One region of the Mesorhizobium sp. M0276 genome, then DNA from elsewhere that is predicted to be linked to it. Evidence: predicted binding sites of a transcription regulator. Region 1 holds the regulator's gene; each other region holds the start of a gene.
What was found. The regulator PhoB, encoded in region 1, activates phosphate uptake and scavenging genes when phosphate is short. The targets are predictions, from matches to a motif close to TGTCATNNANCTGTCAT.
Positions count from the first base shown of each region.

Region 2: a site for PhoB is predicted at 1,330-1,346, ahead of NKJ01_RS34065 (RNA degradosome polyphosphate kinase). Genes of this name have one in related genera too.
Region 3: a site for PhoB is predicted at 1,781-1,797, ahead of NKJ01_RS28690 (alkaline phosphatase D family protein). Genes of this name have one in related genera too.
Region 4: a site for PhoB is predicted at 1,866-1,882, ahead of ugpB (sn-glycerol-3-phosphate ABC transporter substrate-binding protein UgpB). Genes of this name have one in related genera too.

Region 1 covers NZ_JAMYSC010000009.1:46,376-50,280, reverse strand. Annotated here, with positions in the region: gene pstA (phosphate ABC transporter permease PstA) at 1-365, shown strand, start outside; gene pstB (phosphate ABC transporter ATP-binding protein PstB) at 362-1,165, shown strand; gene phoU (phosphate signaling complex protein PhoU) at 1,191-1,898, shown strand; gene phoB (phosphate regulon transcriptional regulator PhoB) at 1,918-2,607, shown strand; gene eglC (endo-1,3-1,4-beta-glycanase EglC) at 3,142-3,905, shown strand, end outside.
Region 2 covers NZ_JAMYSC010000091.1:12,802-16,706, forward strand. Annotated here, with positions in the region: gene NKJ01_RS34055 (FAD-dependent monooxygenase) at 1-1,000, opposite strand, end outside; gene NKJ01_RS34060 (zinc-finger domain-containing protein) at 1,021-1,266, opposite strand; gene NKJ01_RS34065 (RNA degradosome polyphosphate kinase) at 1,510-3,711, shown strand; gene ppx (exopolyphosphatase) at 3,711-3,905, shown strand, end outside.
Region 3 covers NZ_JAMYSC010000050.1:11,731-15,635, forward strand. Annotated here, with positions in the region: gene NKJ01_RS28685 (hypothetical protein) at 1-31, shown strand, start outside; gene NKJ01_RS28690 (alkaline phosphatase D family protein) at 135-1,709, opposite strand; gene NKJ01_RS28695 (MFS transporter) at 1,981-3,264, opposite strand; gene NKJ01_RS28700 (TetR/AcrR family transcriptional regulator) at 3,339-3,905, shown strand, end outside.
Region 4 covers NZ_JAMYSC010000011.1:100,110-104,014, forward strand. Annotated here, with positions in the region: gene argH (argininosuccinate lyase) at 1-934, opposite strand, end outside; gene tlpA (thiol:disulfide interchange protein TlpA) at 970-1,659, shown strand; gene ugpB (sn-glycerol-3-phosphate ABC transporter substrate-binding protein UgpB) at 1,945-3,255, shown strand; gene ugpA (sn-glycerol-3-phosphate ABC transporter permease UgpA) at 3,442-3,905, shown strand, end outside.

The DNA of each region.
Region 1 (3,905 bases):
TCAATTTGGTGCCGAACGCCTTGCGCGAAGCCGGCACCGCGATCGGCGCACCGCGCTGGGTGGTCATCAAGTCGGTCGCCTACCGCGCCGCGCTATCGGGCATTGTCACCGGCATATTGCTGTCGATCGCCCGTATCTCCGGCGAGACGGCACCACTGCTCTTCACGGCGCTCAACAACCAGTTCTGGTCGAGCAATCTCAACGCGCCGATGGCCAGCCTGCCTGTCACCATCTTCCAGTTCGCTCTCAGCCCCTACGAGGAATGGCAGCAACTGGCCTGGACCGGCGCACTCATCATCACATTGACGGTTCTTGCGCTCAGCATCGTTGCGCGCAGCCTGACCGGACGCAGAGAGGACAAATGAGCCAGATGTTGTCTCCAGACATGACGATCGCCGCCGAGGCCACCGCCAAGGCCAAGATCGAGGTCAAGAACCTCAACTTCTACTACGGCCAGTCGAAGGCGCTGAAGGACATTACGCTGTCCTTGCCGGAGCGCAGCGTCACCGCCTTCATCGGGCCTTCGGGCTGCGGGAAGTCGACGCTGCTGCGCGTCTTCAACCGCATCTACGAGCTCTATCCCAAGCAGACGGCCGAAGGTCAGGTGCTGCTCGACGGCCAGAACGTTCTCGACCGCTCGCAGGACCTCAACCTGCTGCGCACCAAGATCGGCATGGTGTTCCAGAAGCCGACGCCATTTCCGATGTCGATCTATGAAAACATCGCGTTCGGCATCAGGCTCTACGAGAAGCTGAGCAAGTCGGAGATGGACGGCCGCGTCGAGCAGGCGCTGAAGCGCGCGGCACTCTGGACCGAGGTCAAGGACAAGCTCGACGCCAGCGGCCTCAGCCTCTCCGGCGGCCAGCAGCAGCGGCTCTGCATCGCCCGCACCGTGGCGGTGAAGCCGGAAGTCATCCTGCTCGACGAGCCCGCCTCGGCGCTCGACCCGCTGTCGACCGCCAAGATCGAGGAACTGATCGACGAGTTGCAAGCCGACTACACGATCGTCATCGTCACCCACAACATGCAGCAGGCGGCGCGCGTATCGAAGCAGACGGCCTTCATGTATCTGGGCGAGCTGGTCGAGTTCGACCGCACCGAGAAGATCTTCACGTCGCCCCGCGAGAAGCGCACGCAGGACTACATCACCGGCCGCTTCGGCTGAGCTCAGGCATACGAGGAACAGGATCATGAGCGAACACACAGTCGCTTCTTTCGACGAGGATCTCGGTCAGATCAGCAAGCTCATCAGCGACATGGGCGATCTCGCCAGCTCGATGGTCGGCGGTGCGACCAAGGCGCTCTTGAATTCCGACAACGCCTTGGCACAGCGCGTCGTCTCCGATGATGCGATCATGGACGCGCGCCAGCGCGAGCTCGACGACCGCGCAATCACGCTGATCGCCAAGCGGCAGCCGATGGCCGATGATCTGCGCCATGTCGTCGGTTCTATCCGCATGGCCGGCGATCTCGAACGCATCGGCGACCTTGCCAAGAACATCGCCAAGCGTGTCGGCACTGTCGGCCTCAGCGTCACGCCGCGCGACCTTTCGCACTCGATCGATGGAATGGCACAACTGGTGCTGATCCAGGTGCAGGGCGTCATCGAGGAATATGCGGCGCGTGACGCCGCCGCGCTGGCGAAACTGCGTGCCGACGACGAACGCATCGACGTCAAATACACCTCCGTGTTCCGCGAGCTTCTCACCTATATGATGGAAGACCCGCGCAACATCACCGCGTGCACGCATCTTTTGTTCTGCGCCAAGAACCTCGAGCGCATCGGCGACCATGTCACCAACATCGCGGAAAATGCCTATTATGTTTTGACCGGCACGCAGCTGCCGGCCAATCGTCCGAAACAGGACGAGACGACAATGTCCGCGCCCGCGGCATGACGACAGGGGTAACCAGCCGATGATCGCGCCACGCATCATGGTGGTGGAGGACGAGGAGCCGCTAGGCGTGCTGCTCCGTTACAATCTGGAGTCCGAGGGCTATCAGGTCGAGGTCGTGACGCGCGGCGACGAGGCCGAGATCCGGCTGCAGGAGAACGTGCCTGACCTTCTGGTGCTCGACTGGATGGTACCGGCGGTCTCCGGCATCGAACTCTGCCGGCGCCTGCGAATGCGTCCCGAGACCGAGCGGCTGCCGATCATCATGCTGACCGCGCGCGGCGAGGAGAGCGATCGCGTGCGGGGCCTCTCGACCGGCGCCGACGATTATCTGGTAAAGCCGTTTTCGACACCGGAGTTCATGGCCAGGGTCAAGGCGCTGCTGCGCCGTGCCAAGCCGGAACTGCTGTCCAGCGTGCTGAAGGTCGGCGACATCGTGCTCGATCGAGAATCGCACCGGGTCTATCGCAAGAAGAGCGAGATCCGGCTCGGGCCGACCGAATTCCGCCTGCTCGAATTCATGATGCGCCATCCCGGCCGCGTGTTCTCGCGCAGCCAGCTGCTCGACAACGTCTGGGGCGAAACGATCTACATCGACGAACGCACGGTAGACGTGCATGTCGGGCGGCTGCGCAAAGCCGTCAACAACGGCCGCATGCCCGACGTCATCCGCACCATTCGGGGCGCAGGCTACGCGATCAGGGAAGACTAGCCGATAGATCGGAACCAAGGTTCAAATTCAATCAGCAGGTCGTCGCCAATGGCCACGCGATGGCAGACATTCAAGCAGGCGGCATCGAAGTCTAAACTGCCCTTCGCGGTCGCGGGCTCGCGCGTACCTTGACTGGCTGGCGATTGCCTTCCGATCTCCCAATTCGCTTTTCTGCCAGGCTGGCCGCAGGAAGCACGGCCCGTGACACTTTAGTTGGTCACATTGCTATCTTGCCCGCAGACCTCCGATCAAAGTCGCGCGCCTCAAGAAACAATTTGAACTAATATGGCTATGTGCCCGCTAGAGGATGTGGTTTCGCATAAATTCGCAATTTTATTAAAAATTGCATCCGACTAAGAGCGAGTTTCCCTCTTCTTTATTGATTGTATGTGCTCCGAATAGTCAATACGATCTTGGATCTGATGATGATTCCGCGGGAACGATCTCGTTCGTTGCAACGTTGCTTTGAAAGCGGTCGCCGGACGCTGCGCCGAATGATTTGACCAGGTCGGACACTAAGAGGAAGGATTTCTGATGAGCACGGTCTTAAACGCCAAAGGTATTCCTCTTCCCTACACCGGCGCGTCCAGTCATTGGTTCTCGGCAACCGGAGCCGGGGCCGAACTGCATGGCACTTCAGGCAACGACTCCTTCTGGGGAGACACCGGCGTCTATGTCACGATGTACGGTGGCGCCGGCGATGACTACTATCACCTCTATTCCACCAACAATAAGGCGGTCGAAGATCCCGGGGCCGGGATCGATACGATCGACACCTGGATGAGCTACAAGCTCCCCGACAATTTCGAGAACCTGGTCGTTACCGGCGCCAATCGATATGCGTTCGGAAATGCGTTGGACAACATCATCAAGGGCGGGTCGGGTCATCAGACGCTGGATGGCGGCAAGGGAAATGATGTCCTGATCGGCGGTGACGGCGCCGACACTTTCGCCATCTCCAAAGGAAATGGGAGCGATCTTATCTTCGATTTCGGTGCGACCGATGTGGTGCGCCTTAACGGCTATGACTTCACTTCGTTCGACGCCGTCCGTTCGCAGATGGTTCAGGTGGAATCGAACGTGATGCTGAACCTCGGATCTGACGAGATCCTGGTGTTCAAGAATACGACCATCGACAAGTTGCAGCCCACCCAGTTCGAACTGCCGATAGACAAGTCCGGAATGACGCTGTCCTTCTCCGACGAATTCAACACGCTGAGCCTTCGGGACGGGCAGGACGGCACGTGGAATTCCAATTTCTCGTGGGGCGCGCCGAACGGCAGCACATTGAGCAGCAA
Region 2 (3,905 bases), on a different contig from region 1:
CAAGTGTCGCCGCATCCTCGATCGCCATGGCCGCGCCTTGCGCTGCGAACGGCGTCATCGCATGTGCGGCGTCGCCGATCAGCGCGATGCCGTCCGGCATTGTCCAGGGTCGCTTCTGGTCGACCGTATGAAGCGGCCAGGTCAGCCACGGGCCAGCCCCTTCCACCAGTCTTGCAAGGCCAGGCGCGGTGCCGCGCACTGCGCCGGCGAGGATGCCGGGATCGGCATGGCCGGACCAGCCTTCGGCAATGCGTTCGCCCTTGGTGAAGGCGACGAGATTGAAGGCGTCACCCCCGCTGACGGGATAGGCGACCATATGGAAGCCCCGGTGCAGGAAGGTGGTGACGCAGTCCGGGGCGCCGATCGCCGCGAACGCATGCCCTGCGGCACTCTGCGCGGCAATGGTCGTGCGCCAGGCCAGTTCGCCGGAAAAGCGGCTTCTTGGCGAGGCAGCCCCCTTGGCCGCGTCGACAAGCCCGCGCACCGAGGACCAGACGCCATCGGCGCCGACCAGCAGGAACCCCTCGGCCGCGATGGATTTGCCGCCGATCTCGACCGTCGCGGTGATGCCATGGGTTCCGGTGGCAATGCCGTGGAGGCGGGCGCCAGTGACGATCTTGATATCGTCGATCTCGCCGGCACGCGCCATCAGTGCACTCTGCAGGTCGGCCCTGTGGGCGACGAGATAGGGCACCTGCCAGCGCGTCTCGGCGACTTGCCCCAACGGCACGCGTGCCAGTTCGCGCAGCGTCGCTGCGTCCTTCAAGACCACGGCTTCCGGCCGCACCGCTGCCGGCAGCAGCCGGTCGAGCACTCCAAGCTGGCCCAGGATGCGCGTCGCGTTGGGAGAAAGCTGGAGGCCGGCGCCTACTGCTTCCAGGCGTTGAGCCTGTTCGAACACCTGCACGGAATAGCCGTGCTTGGCGAAAGCAAGCGCTGCGGTCAGCCCGGCGACGCCCGCCCCGGCGATGAGAATTTGCCGGGAACGCAAGTCGTTCATCGAGCTTGTCGCGAAAAGAATCAGGCAGCCTGGTCGATATAGATGCAGCCGGCCGGCAGCGTTTCCGTCGCCTTCAGCTTGGGCGAATAGCGGTACAGCGTCGAGCAATAGGGGCAGACTTTTTCATTGTCGTCGCCCATGTCGAGAAACACATGCGGGTGATCGAAAGGCGGGTTGGCGCCCGTGCACATGAATTCCTTGACGCCGATGTCGATAGCCGGATAGCCCGCATCGTTCTGGAAATGGGGAATGGAACCGCCTGCCATCGTCGTCTCCTTAACGCAGTCTCTTCTGCATCTGGATCATAACAGGCGTCTTTGCAAGTTCGATGAAATGAAACTGTCGCAAAAGCCTGTCAGAGGATAAGTTAAGCCGGTTAACGCATGACCCGGAAAACCGACTTCGGTTTTCGGAAGGGATCATGCGTTGCCTTGGAGTGGTAGAGCGTCCTTTGCGCGTCCTCGAGGACGCGCGGCGCCCTAGCCGGCAGACTGTGTGGAAAGCGGAATATGAACGAACTGAAGCCGGTGCAGAGCGAATTCATCAACGTCGAGGCGGCAAGCCCGGAAGGCGGCAATCCGGATCGTTTCGTCAATCGCGAATTTTCCTGGCTGCAGTTCAACCGGCGCGTTCTCGAAGAATCGCTGAACCTCAATCATCCGCTGCTGGAACGTGTCCGCTTCCTGTCGATCTCGGCCGCCAATCTCGACGAGTTCTTCATGGTGCGCGTCGCCGGCCTCGCCGGCCAGGTGCGCGAAGGCATCGTGCTGAAAAGTCCTGACGGGCGCACCCCCGAACAGCAGCTGGAACAGCTGCTGCGCGAGGTCGAGCGGCTGCAGGAAGACCAGCAGAAGAGCCTGTCTGCGCTCACGGTGCTGCTCAACAAGGAGGGCATCGAGACCATTACCCGCGACGCGCTCACCAAGGACGAGAAAATCTGGCTGGAAGACCATTTCCAGGAGCAGGTGTTTCCGGTGCTGACACCGCTGTCGATCGACCCGGCGCACCCGTTCCCGTTCATCCCCAATCTCGGCTTCTCGATGGCGCTGCAACTGCGTCATCGCAAGAACGGCGAAGAGATGAGCGCGCTGCTGCGCCTGCCGGTGGCGCTCAAGCGCTTCATCCGTCTGCCGGACCGCAAACGCCATGTCCGCTTCATCCCGCTGGAAGAAGCGGTCGGCCTGTATATCGGCAAGCTCTTCCCTGGCTATGAGGTCAAGGGCTCGGGCACGTTCCGCATCATCCGCGACAGCGATATCGAGGTCGAGGAGGAGTCCGAGGATCTAGTGCGCCTGTTCGAGACGGCGCTGAAGCGGCGCCGCCGCGGTTCGGTGATCCGGATCGAGTTCGACATACTGATGCCGGCGGAACTGCGCGATTTCGTCGCTGGCGAGCTTGGCGTCTCGTCGAGCCGCATCAGCGTGCTCACCGGTCCGCTGGCGCTCAGCCAGATTTCCGAAATCGTCGCCGTTCCCCGCGACGATCTCAAATTCACCCCCTACAATCCGCGCTTTCCCGAACGCATTCGCGAGCACGGCGGCGACTGTTTCGCCGCCATCCGCGAGAAGGACATCGTCGTCCACCATCCGTATGAATCCTTCGATGTGGTGGTGCAGTTCCTGCGTCAGGCGATGGCAGACCCGGAAGTGGTGGCGATCAAGCAGACGCTTTACCGCACCTCCAATGACAGCCCGATCGTGCGCGCGCTGGTCGACGCGGCCGAGGCCGGCAAATCGGTTACGGCTCTGGTCGAACTCAAGGCGCGCTTCGACGAGGAGGCCAACATCCGCTGGGCGCGCGACCTGGAGCGTGCCGGCGTGCAGGTCGTGTTCGGGTTTCTCGAACTGAAGACACATGCGAAGATGTCGCTGGTGGTGCGGCGCGAGGACGGCAAATTGCGCAACTATGTGCACCTCGGCACCGGCAACTACCATCCGGTCACGGCGCGCATCTACACCGACCTGTCCTTCTTCACCACCGATCCGACGATTGCACGCGACGTCGCCCAGCTCTTCAATTTCATCACCGGCTATGCCGAGCCGACGGACGAAATGCGTCTGGCGATCTCGCCGTTCACGCTGAGAAGCCGCATCTTGAAGCATATTGCCGACGAGATTGCCTATGCTGTGGAAGGCAAGCCGGCGCGCATCTGGATGAAGATGAACGCGCTCGTCGACCCGATCATCATCGACGCGCTCTATGATGCCAGCCGCGCCGGAGTCGAGATCGACCTTGTCGTGCGCGGCATCTGCTGCCTGCGGCCGCAGGTTCCGGGCCTTTCGGAGAACATTCGTGTAAAATCGATCGTCGGGCGGTTTCTCGAGCACAGCCGCATCTATTGCTTCGGCAACGGTCACGGCCTGCCGTCGGACGAGGCTGTCGTCTACATCTCGTCGGCGGACCTCATGCCGCGCAATCTCGACCGCCGCGTCGAAACCATGGTGCCGATCACCAACCCAACTGTGCATGAACAGATCCTTGGCCAGATCATGCTTGGCAACATCATGGACAATCAGCAAAGTTTCGACGTATTGGCTGATGGAACTTCCCGGCGCGTGGTGCTGGAGGAGGGCGAGGAACCGTTCAACGCGCAGGAATATTTCATGACCAATCCGAGCCTGTCGGGACGGGGTGACGCGCTGAAGTCGCACGCGCCCAAGCGCATCGCGCAATTCAAGCGCCGCAAGAAGAACGCCGCAGCGTCCGGCTGATGCTGTCTAATTCCCAAGGCCGGTTGCAGGACCGTCGACCGCTGTCCATCATCGACATCGGATCGAATTCGATCCGTCTCGTCGTCTACGAGGGGCTGTCGCGCTCGCCAACCATGCTGTTCAACGAAAAGATGCTCGCCGGTCTCGGCCGAGGCATCGTTTCGACCGGCAAGCTCGACCCCGAGGCAGTGACG
Region 3 (3,905 bases), on a different contig from region 1:
GAACATTCCAATGGTCTGCTACCCGGACTAAGAGGGCGCTTCACCCCCGCCCCGTCTCGGCAGCTTCGCTTTGCGAAGCCGCCGCGCCGACCCTCCCCACAACGGACCCACAAGGGGGAGGGTGAATAGTGCGTTTATGCCGACCGTACTGGGTCGAGCGTTACCTTGAAGAGTTCGTTGTCGTCGCGGTCCATTAGCCGCACCGTCATCTGCTCGCTGGCGCCTGAAATATCGACCAGCCCGAAGAATTGCAGGCCCGCCGATGGCGGCAGGTTCTGACCCTGTTCGGCAGTCGGCGCCTTGATGAACTTCAGCTCCGGCCCGAATGTCATGTCAAAATCGTTGGGGCCGAACGTGCCGGCGTGGATCGGGCCCGAGACGAATTCCCAGAACGGATTGAAATCCTGGAACTGCGCCTTGTCCGGGTTGTAGTGGTGGGCGGCCGTGTAATGCACGTCGGCGGTCAGCCAGACTGTGTTGCTGATGCCGGCGTTCTTGATGAAGCGCAGCAGGTCGGCGATCTCGAGCTCGCGTCCCTTTGGCAAGCCATTATCGCCATTGCTGACCGCTTCGGCGCCGACCTTCTTGGTGCCGTCATCCCAGACGACGAGGCCGAGCGGCATATCGGCGGCGATGATTTTCCAGGTCGCCTTCGAACTCGCCAGCTCGCGCTTTAGCCATTTCGTCTGCTGTTCGCCGAGAATGCGCGATTGCGGCGTCATCTCATCTTGCATGTCCGGACCGTTGGGGCCGCGATAGGACCGCATGTCGAGGAAGAACACGTCGAGCAGAGGCCCGTAAGCGATCTTGCGATAAACGCGGCCGGGCTCGGAGGGTTCATAGCGGATCGTCGTCATCTCATGGAAGGCGCGCGCCGCGCGGGCCGCCAGCACGTGAATGGATTTCTCCGTATAGCGATTGTCGGCGCTGAGATTCTTCGAATCCGACCAGTTGTTTAGAACTTCGTGGTCGTCCCATTGGTAGAAGGTCGGGCAGATGGCGCTCAACCCGAGCACGTTCCGGTCCATCATGTTGTATTTCCACTGGTCCCGGTATTCGTCCAGCGTTTCGGCGACCTTGCGCTTGCCGTCGATCAGCACGACGTTCTTCCACTTGCCGCCGCCGGGCAGGTCGACCTCGTCCTTCATGGCGCCGTCGGCATAGATGGTGTCGCCCGAGTGCAGGAAGAAATCGGGCGTGTGCCTGCCGATCGTGGCGTAGGTCTTCATGCCGGTCTCGTCGATGCCCCAGCCCTGGCCGGCCGTGTCGCCCGACCAGGCAAAGCGGATGTCTCGCTTCGAGGCCGGCGCCGTCCTGAAGCGACCGGTGATCGGCTCCGAAACGGCGTTGATGTCGGCGAGATCGGCTGATGTCATGCGGTAGAAGATGTCCTGGTCTGAAGCGAGGTCGGTGAGCAGCCGTTTGACGGTGTAATCGCTGGCCGGCGACGTATCGAGCGGTGCCAGGCGCGTCGCATTGGTGAAATTCTCCGTCGACGACACCTCGAACATGACGCGCGACGGGCGGTCGGTGCGCGTCCAAACCATGCCGCTGGTGGCGTCGACATCGCCCGACTGGACGCCATGTGTGAAGGCCGGCCGCTGATTGGCGCGCGAATAGTATGGCAGTGCCAGGCTCGAAACGCCGGCCAGGCCAACGGCGCTGGCGGACGTGACGAAGGCGCGGCGGGTCATCGAAAGCTTGTTCATGGCTGTTTCCTGGATGGCTTGAACGGTGCCACCAGGATCCAGCGTCAATGTTTCAGGCGCATCTCGGGATGATGAAGGTTTGATAACAGTGAACAGGGTGATCTCCCCCCTCGAGGGGGAGATGTCGCCGAAGGCGACAGAGGCGGTCGCCGCGCATAGAGCGCCGACCTCCATCTGCACCAGGAGGCAGAGCCCGGTCGGACCGACCCCCTCTGGCCGCTTCGCGGCCATCTCCCCCTCAAGGGGGGAGATTAGCGCTCCGCCGTCGCGGCTAAGCCGCCTGCGGCTCCGGATCAAGCGCCGGCCGGCTGGTGTTGATCAGCAGCGAGATGCACGCCGCGGCAATCGCCGTCATGCCGGCAATCAGGAAGGCCAGTTCGTAATTGCCTTGCAGCTCGCGCATGGTGCCGCCGAAAGCGGCGGCGGTGGCCGCGCCGATCTGGTGGCCGGCGACGATCCAGCCGAACACGATCGGTCCGCTGCGATCGCCGAACGCCTCGTTGGCGAGCCTCAGCGTCGGCGGCACGGTGGCGATCCAGTCGAGGCCGTAGAGCACGGCGAAGATGATCAGGCTGGTCGCCGAGAAGCCGGAATAGGGCAGATAGATCAGCGACAGGCCACGAATGCCGTAATAGACGCCAAGCAGCTTGCGCGGGTCGTAGCGGTCGGTAAGCCAGCCCGACAGTGTCGTGCCGATCAGGTCGAAAATGCCCATCATCGACAGCAGGCCGGCAGCCTGCACCTCGCCGATGCCCATGTCGCCGCAGAACGCGATCAGATGCGTGCCGACCAGCCCGTTGGTGGTGAAGCCGCAGACGAAGAAGGTGGCGAACAGATACCAGAACACCCTCGTGCCGGCGGCGCGACGCAGCGTCGAGAACGTATGCGCGAGGAAGTTGCCCTGTGACGCGGGCGGAGCCGGCGGCACGTCGTTGGCCTCGGCGCCGTAGCGCACCATGCCGATCGAGGCCGGCCGCTCCGGCACCAGCAGCCAGACCAGCGGTATCAGGGCCGCGGTGGCGATCGCCACCGCAATGACGACCGGCTGCCAGCCACCCGACTGCGCCAGCGCGGCGATCATCGGCAGGAACACCAGCATGCCGGAGGCGCTTGAGGCCGACATCAATCCCATGACAAGGCCGCGATTGGTCTTGAACCATCGATTGACGATGGTGGCGCCGAGCACGCTGGCGACAGCGCCGGAACCAATGCCCGAGAACACGCCCCAGGTGATGAACAGATGCCAGGGCTTGGTCATAAGCAGGCTGAGCGCGGTGGAGCCCGACATCACCATCAGGGAGGCGAGCAGCGTGCGGCGCAGCCCGATGCGCTCCATCAGCGCTGCGGCAAACGGACCGGTGAGACCGTAAAGCAGGATGCCGACACCAGCAGCCAGCGAGATGACGTCTCGCCGCCAGCCAAAGCCGTTCTCCAGCGGCAGCATCATGACGGCGGGTGCGGACCGCAGGCCGGCCGCGACCAGCAGGCAGAGAAAGATGATGCCAACCACGACGAAGGCGTAGCGCTGGCCAAAGGGACGAGATTGAGTTATCATGTTACTGACCGGTACGTTGCAGGGTGGGAACAGGTATACGTACCGATCGGTAACATTGTCAATCGAGTCACACGATGCCAACGGACAAAAATATTGATCTGACCATCAGCGACGATCATGCATCGGCGCCGCCGAAAGCCGCCAAGAAGATTCTCGATGTCGCCTATGATCTGTTCTACCGGCGCGGCATAAGGGCGATCGGCGTCGACGAGATCGTCAAACGCGCCGGCGTCACCAAGCCCAGCCTCTATCGCAGCTTCCCCTCCAAGGATGAACTGGCCGCTTCCTATCTCAGGCAATACGACCGTGAATACTGGGAGCGTTTCGATGAGGCTGTCGCCGCTCATCCCGGCGACCCGCGCGCGCAGATCAAGGCCTTCCTGACCCGCATCGGCAAGCGAACGCAAGTGGCGGACTATCGCGGCTGCGGCATGACCAATGCGGCGGTCGAATATCCCGATCACAGCCATCCGGCCCGCGTGGTCAGCGAGGCCAACAAGCAGGAACTGCGCCGCCGCCTGCGCGCCATGGCGGTTGCGATGGGCGCCCAAGACCCTGACACGCTCGGCGACGGCCTGCTGCTCCTGATCGAGGGCGCCTATATCAGCGGTCAGTTGTTCGGGCTCGGCGGTCCGGCAAAA
Region 4 (3,905 bases), on a different contig from region 1:
GGCCGACGAGATGGCCGGTGACGCGGCCGGTCTTGCCACGCACCAGTTCGGCGGCATCGGGGTTCTTCTTTTGCGGCATGATCGAGGAGCCGGTGGAGAACGAGTCCGACAGCCTGACGAAGCCGAACTGCGGCGTCGACCAGATGATGATCTCCTCGGCCAGCCGCGACAAATGCGTGGCGCAGATCGCGGCCATGCCGAGGAACTCCAGCGCGAAATCGCGGTCCGAGACACTGTCCAACGAATTGCGCATCGGCTCGCGGAAGCCGAGCGCCTTGGCGGTCCGGTGGCGGTCGATCGGGAAGCTGGTGCCGGCAAGGGCTGCAGCACCGAGCGGGCTTTCGTCCATCCGCTCGATCGCATCGCGTACACGCGACAGGTCACGCGAAAACATTTCGACATAGGCCATGCAGTGATGGCCGAAGGTCACGGGCTGCGCCGCCTGCATATGGGTGAAGCCCGGCATCACCGTCGCCGCATGCTCCTCGGCCCGCTCCAGTAGCGCCTTGATCAGCCCTATCAACGCCTCGGCGACGCGAAAGCACTCGTCCTTGACCCACAACCTCAAATCCACCGCCACCTGGTCATTGCGCGAGCGGGCGGTGTGCAGCCGGCCGGCCGCCGGGCCGATCAGATCGGCAAGGCGGGCCTCTATGTTCATGTGGATGTCTTCGAGCCGGGTCGAGAACTCGAAGCTGCCGGCTTCGATCTCTTTCAGGATCGTGTTCAGCCCGTGAGCGATTTTTTCTTGATCGGCCGCCGAAATAATGCCCGTCTGCGCCAGCATCTCGCTATGGGCGATCGAGCCTTTGATATCCTGCGCATAGAGTTTGCGGTCGAAGGAGATCGACGCGTTGATCGCTTCCATGATCGCGGCCGGACCCGAGGCAAAACGTCCGCCCCACATCTGGTTGCTGGTCTTCTTGTCGCTCATGGCTATAACCCGTGCTTCGGAGCAGTTTTGAGAAAATGGCAGACGGTAATAAATTCTTCCCGGCCCCGCGCCTGATCCTCGCCGCCCTGGTAGCGGGCGCGCTGGCCGGCGCGGTCGCGGTATATGTCAGCGAGAGCCGGTCTGGCAACAATGCACCGGCACAAGCCGCCGTCGGCGACAACAAGGACGATGTCGCCTGCGCCGCCAAGAGCGACCGCGCCAAGAAGGTTGCGGCCTCGGCCACCGGTGAGGTTGCCGCACTTTTGCCGGCCGATCCGCCGCAATCCTTGAAAAGCCTTGCCTTCAATGGTCCGGACGGCAAGGCGATGACGCTTGCCGACCATGCCGGCAAGACGGTGCTGCTCAATTTGTGGGCGACATGGTGCGCGCCGTGCCGCGCCGAAATGCCGGCGCTCGATGTGCTGCAGAAGGAAATGGGCAGCGACGTCTTTGAGGTGGTCGCCGTCAATGTGGATGCCGGTGACGATGTGAAGCCGAAGAAGTTCCTTAGCGATACCGGCGTGGCGACGCTGGGCTACTACCGGGATTCGACGATGGCGCTGTTCAACGACCTCAAGACGCGCGGCCTGGCGCTCGGCCTTCCCGTCACCATGCTGATCGATGGCGAGGGCTGCCTGCTCGCTCATATGAACGGCCCGGCCGAATGGTCGGGGCCGGATGCCAGGAGACTGGTCGAGACGGCGCTCAAACCCGAAAGCCTTTAGAGCAGCTCACCGTTTCACGGCTGCGGCAACTGCAATCAGCATTGTCATGCCCGAAAGCCAGCTTGGCAGGGCCCGGTCCTGGAGACGGTTCCTGCCCTGTTCGTTATCGCGCTAAGTCGGCTAACCCCGTTGCTTTGCCGTAGTCTGCTACGCGGAGGCGAGCATTGCTTCAGGCAGAGATGAAGTTCATCGATCTGCAACAAAGCCGTTGTCTGATTGTCATGAGCGACACATATTGCCTGTGCGGGAGTGCCCCTTTCGCCAATGACAAACGGGAGATGAAACATGAAGTCCTTCGGCTTCGCGGCCGGTGTTGCCGCCACCTTTACGCTGCTTTCCTCAACCTCCGCTTTTGCTGTCACGCAGATCAGTTGGTGGCACGCCATGACTGGCGCCAATGCCGAAGTTGTCGACAAGATCTCCAAAGATTTCAATGCCAGCCAGAGCGACTATGAGCTCGTTCCGGTGTTCAAGGGCACGTATCCCGAGACGCTGAATGCCGGCATCGCCGCCTACCGCGCCGGCCAGGCGCCCGACATTATTCAGGTGTTCGACGTCGGCACCGGCGTGATGATGGCAGCCGAAGGAGCAATCAAGCCGGCAGCCGATGTGTTGACCAGCGCTGGAATGACCTTCGACAAGAGCCAGTACCTGCCAGGCATAGTCGGCTATTATTCGAAGCCGGACGGCACCATGCTCTCCTTCCCCTACAACTCCTCTTCGCCGATCCTTTATTACAACAAGGATATCTTCCAGAAGGCTGGTCTCGACGTCGACAGCCCGCCCAAGACCTGGAATGAGGTGTGGGAGGATGCCAAGAAGATCAAGGCGAGCGGCGCGGCCGCCTGCGGCTACACCTCGACCTGGCTGACCTGGATCCATCTGGAGAATTTCGCGGCCTGGAATGACGTGTCATGGGCCACCCAGCAGAACGGTCTGGCCGGCGGCGATGTCGAGCTCAAGATCAATGCGCCGATTTTCGTCAACCATTTCCAGGCGCTCGCAGACCTCGCCAAGGACGGCACCTTCAAATATGGCGGCCGCACTTCCGAAGCCAAGCAGATCTTCCTTGCCGGCGAATGCGGGATCATGACTGAATCCTCCGGCGGGCTCGGCGATATCGTCAAGTCCGGCATGAATTACGGCATCGGCCAATTGCCCTATGACAGCGACGCCAAGGGCGCGCCGCAGAACACGACGCCGGGTGGCGCCAGCCTGTGGGTTTTCGCGGACAAATCCGACGAGGAATACAAGGGAGTGGCTGCTTTCTTCGCCTATTTGTCGAAGACCGACGTGCAGGAGTACCTGCACCAGAAGTCGGGCTATTTGCCGGTAACGCTGGCGGCCTATGAAGCGACCAAGAAATCCGGTTTCTATGACAAGAACGTCGGTCGCGAGACCCCGATCCTGCAGATGACGGGTAAGGCGCCGACCGACAATTCGAAGGGCGTACGTCTGCCGAATCTGCCGCAGGTGCGCGATATCCAGAACGAGGAGTTCGAGAAGATGCTCGCCGGCCAGCAAACCGCGCAGCAGGCGCTCGACAATGCGGTTGCGCGTGGCAACGCCGCGATCAAGGAAGCGCTGGGGAATTAGAGCGAGCGCAGAGGCCTTGTTCCACAGCGCATCCACCGTCCTGTCAGGGATCTCCCCCGGAGGGGGAGATTTGCTGTGATTTCGCCAATTGTCGATGCTGCCGAATCCGAAACGTCCATCAATGCCATCTTTGACAGAGAAGGGCACCATATGGTGCCACCCGACTAACCAGCCCGGAGTGGCTCCTTGACCCCTCGCGTCGTCTTTCCCAACAAGGTCCTCCCCTACCTCTTGGTGGCACCGCAACTTGCGATCACGCTCGTCTTTTTCTACTGGCCGGCCGGTCAGGCGTTCTACCAGTCCATGCTCAGGCAGGACCCGTTCGGACTGAGGACCAGGTTCGTCTGGTTTGCCAATTTCAGGAAAGTGCTTGCCGATCCAGCCTACGTCAACTCGATCAAGGTGACGGTGGTGTTTTCCCTTGCGACCGCTATCGTCGCCATGTGCGTGGCGCTCCTGCTTGCGGTGATGGCAGAGAAGGTGGTGCGCGGCAAAGGTCTCTACCGCACGCTGTTGATCTGGCCTTACGCAGTGGCGCCGGCGATTGCCGGTATGCTGTGGCTGTTCCTGTTCAACCCGTCGATCGGGTCGCTGGCTTATGTGCTGAGAAGTTTCGGCATCGCCTGGGATCCGCTGCTCAACGGCACCGA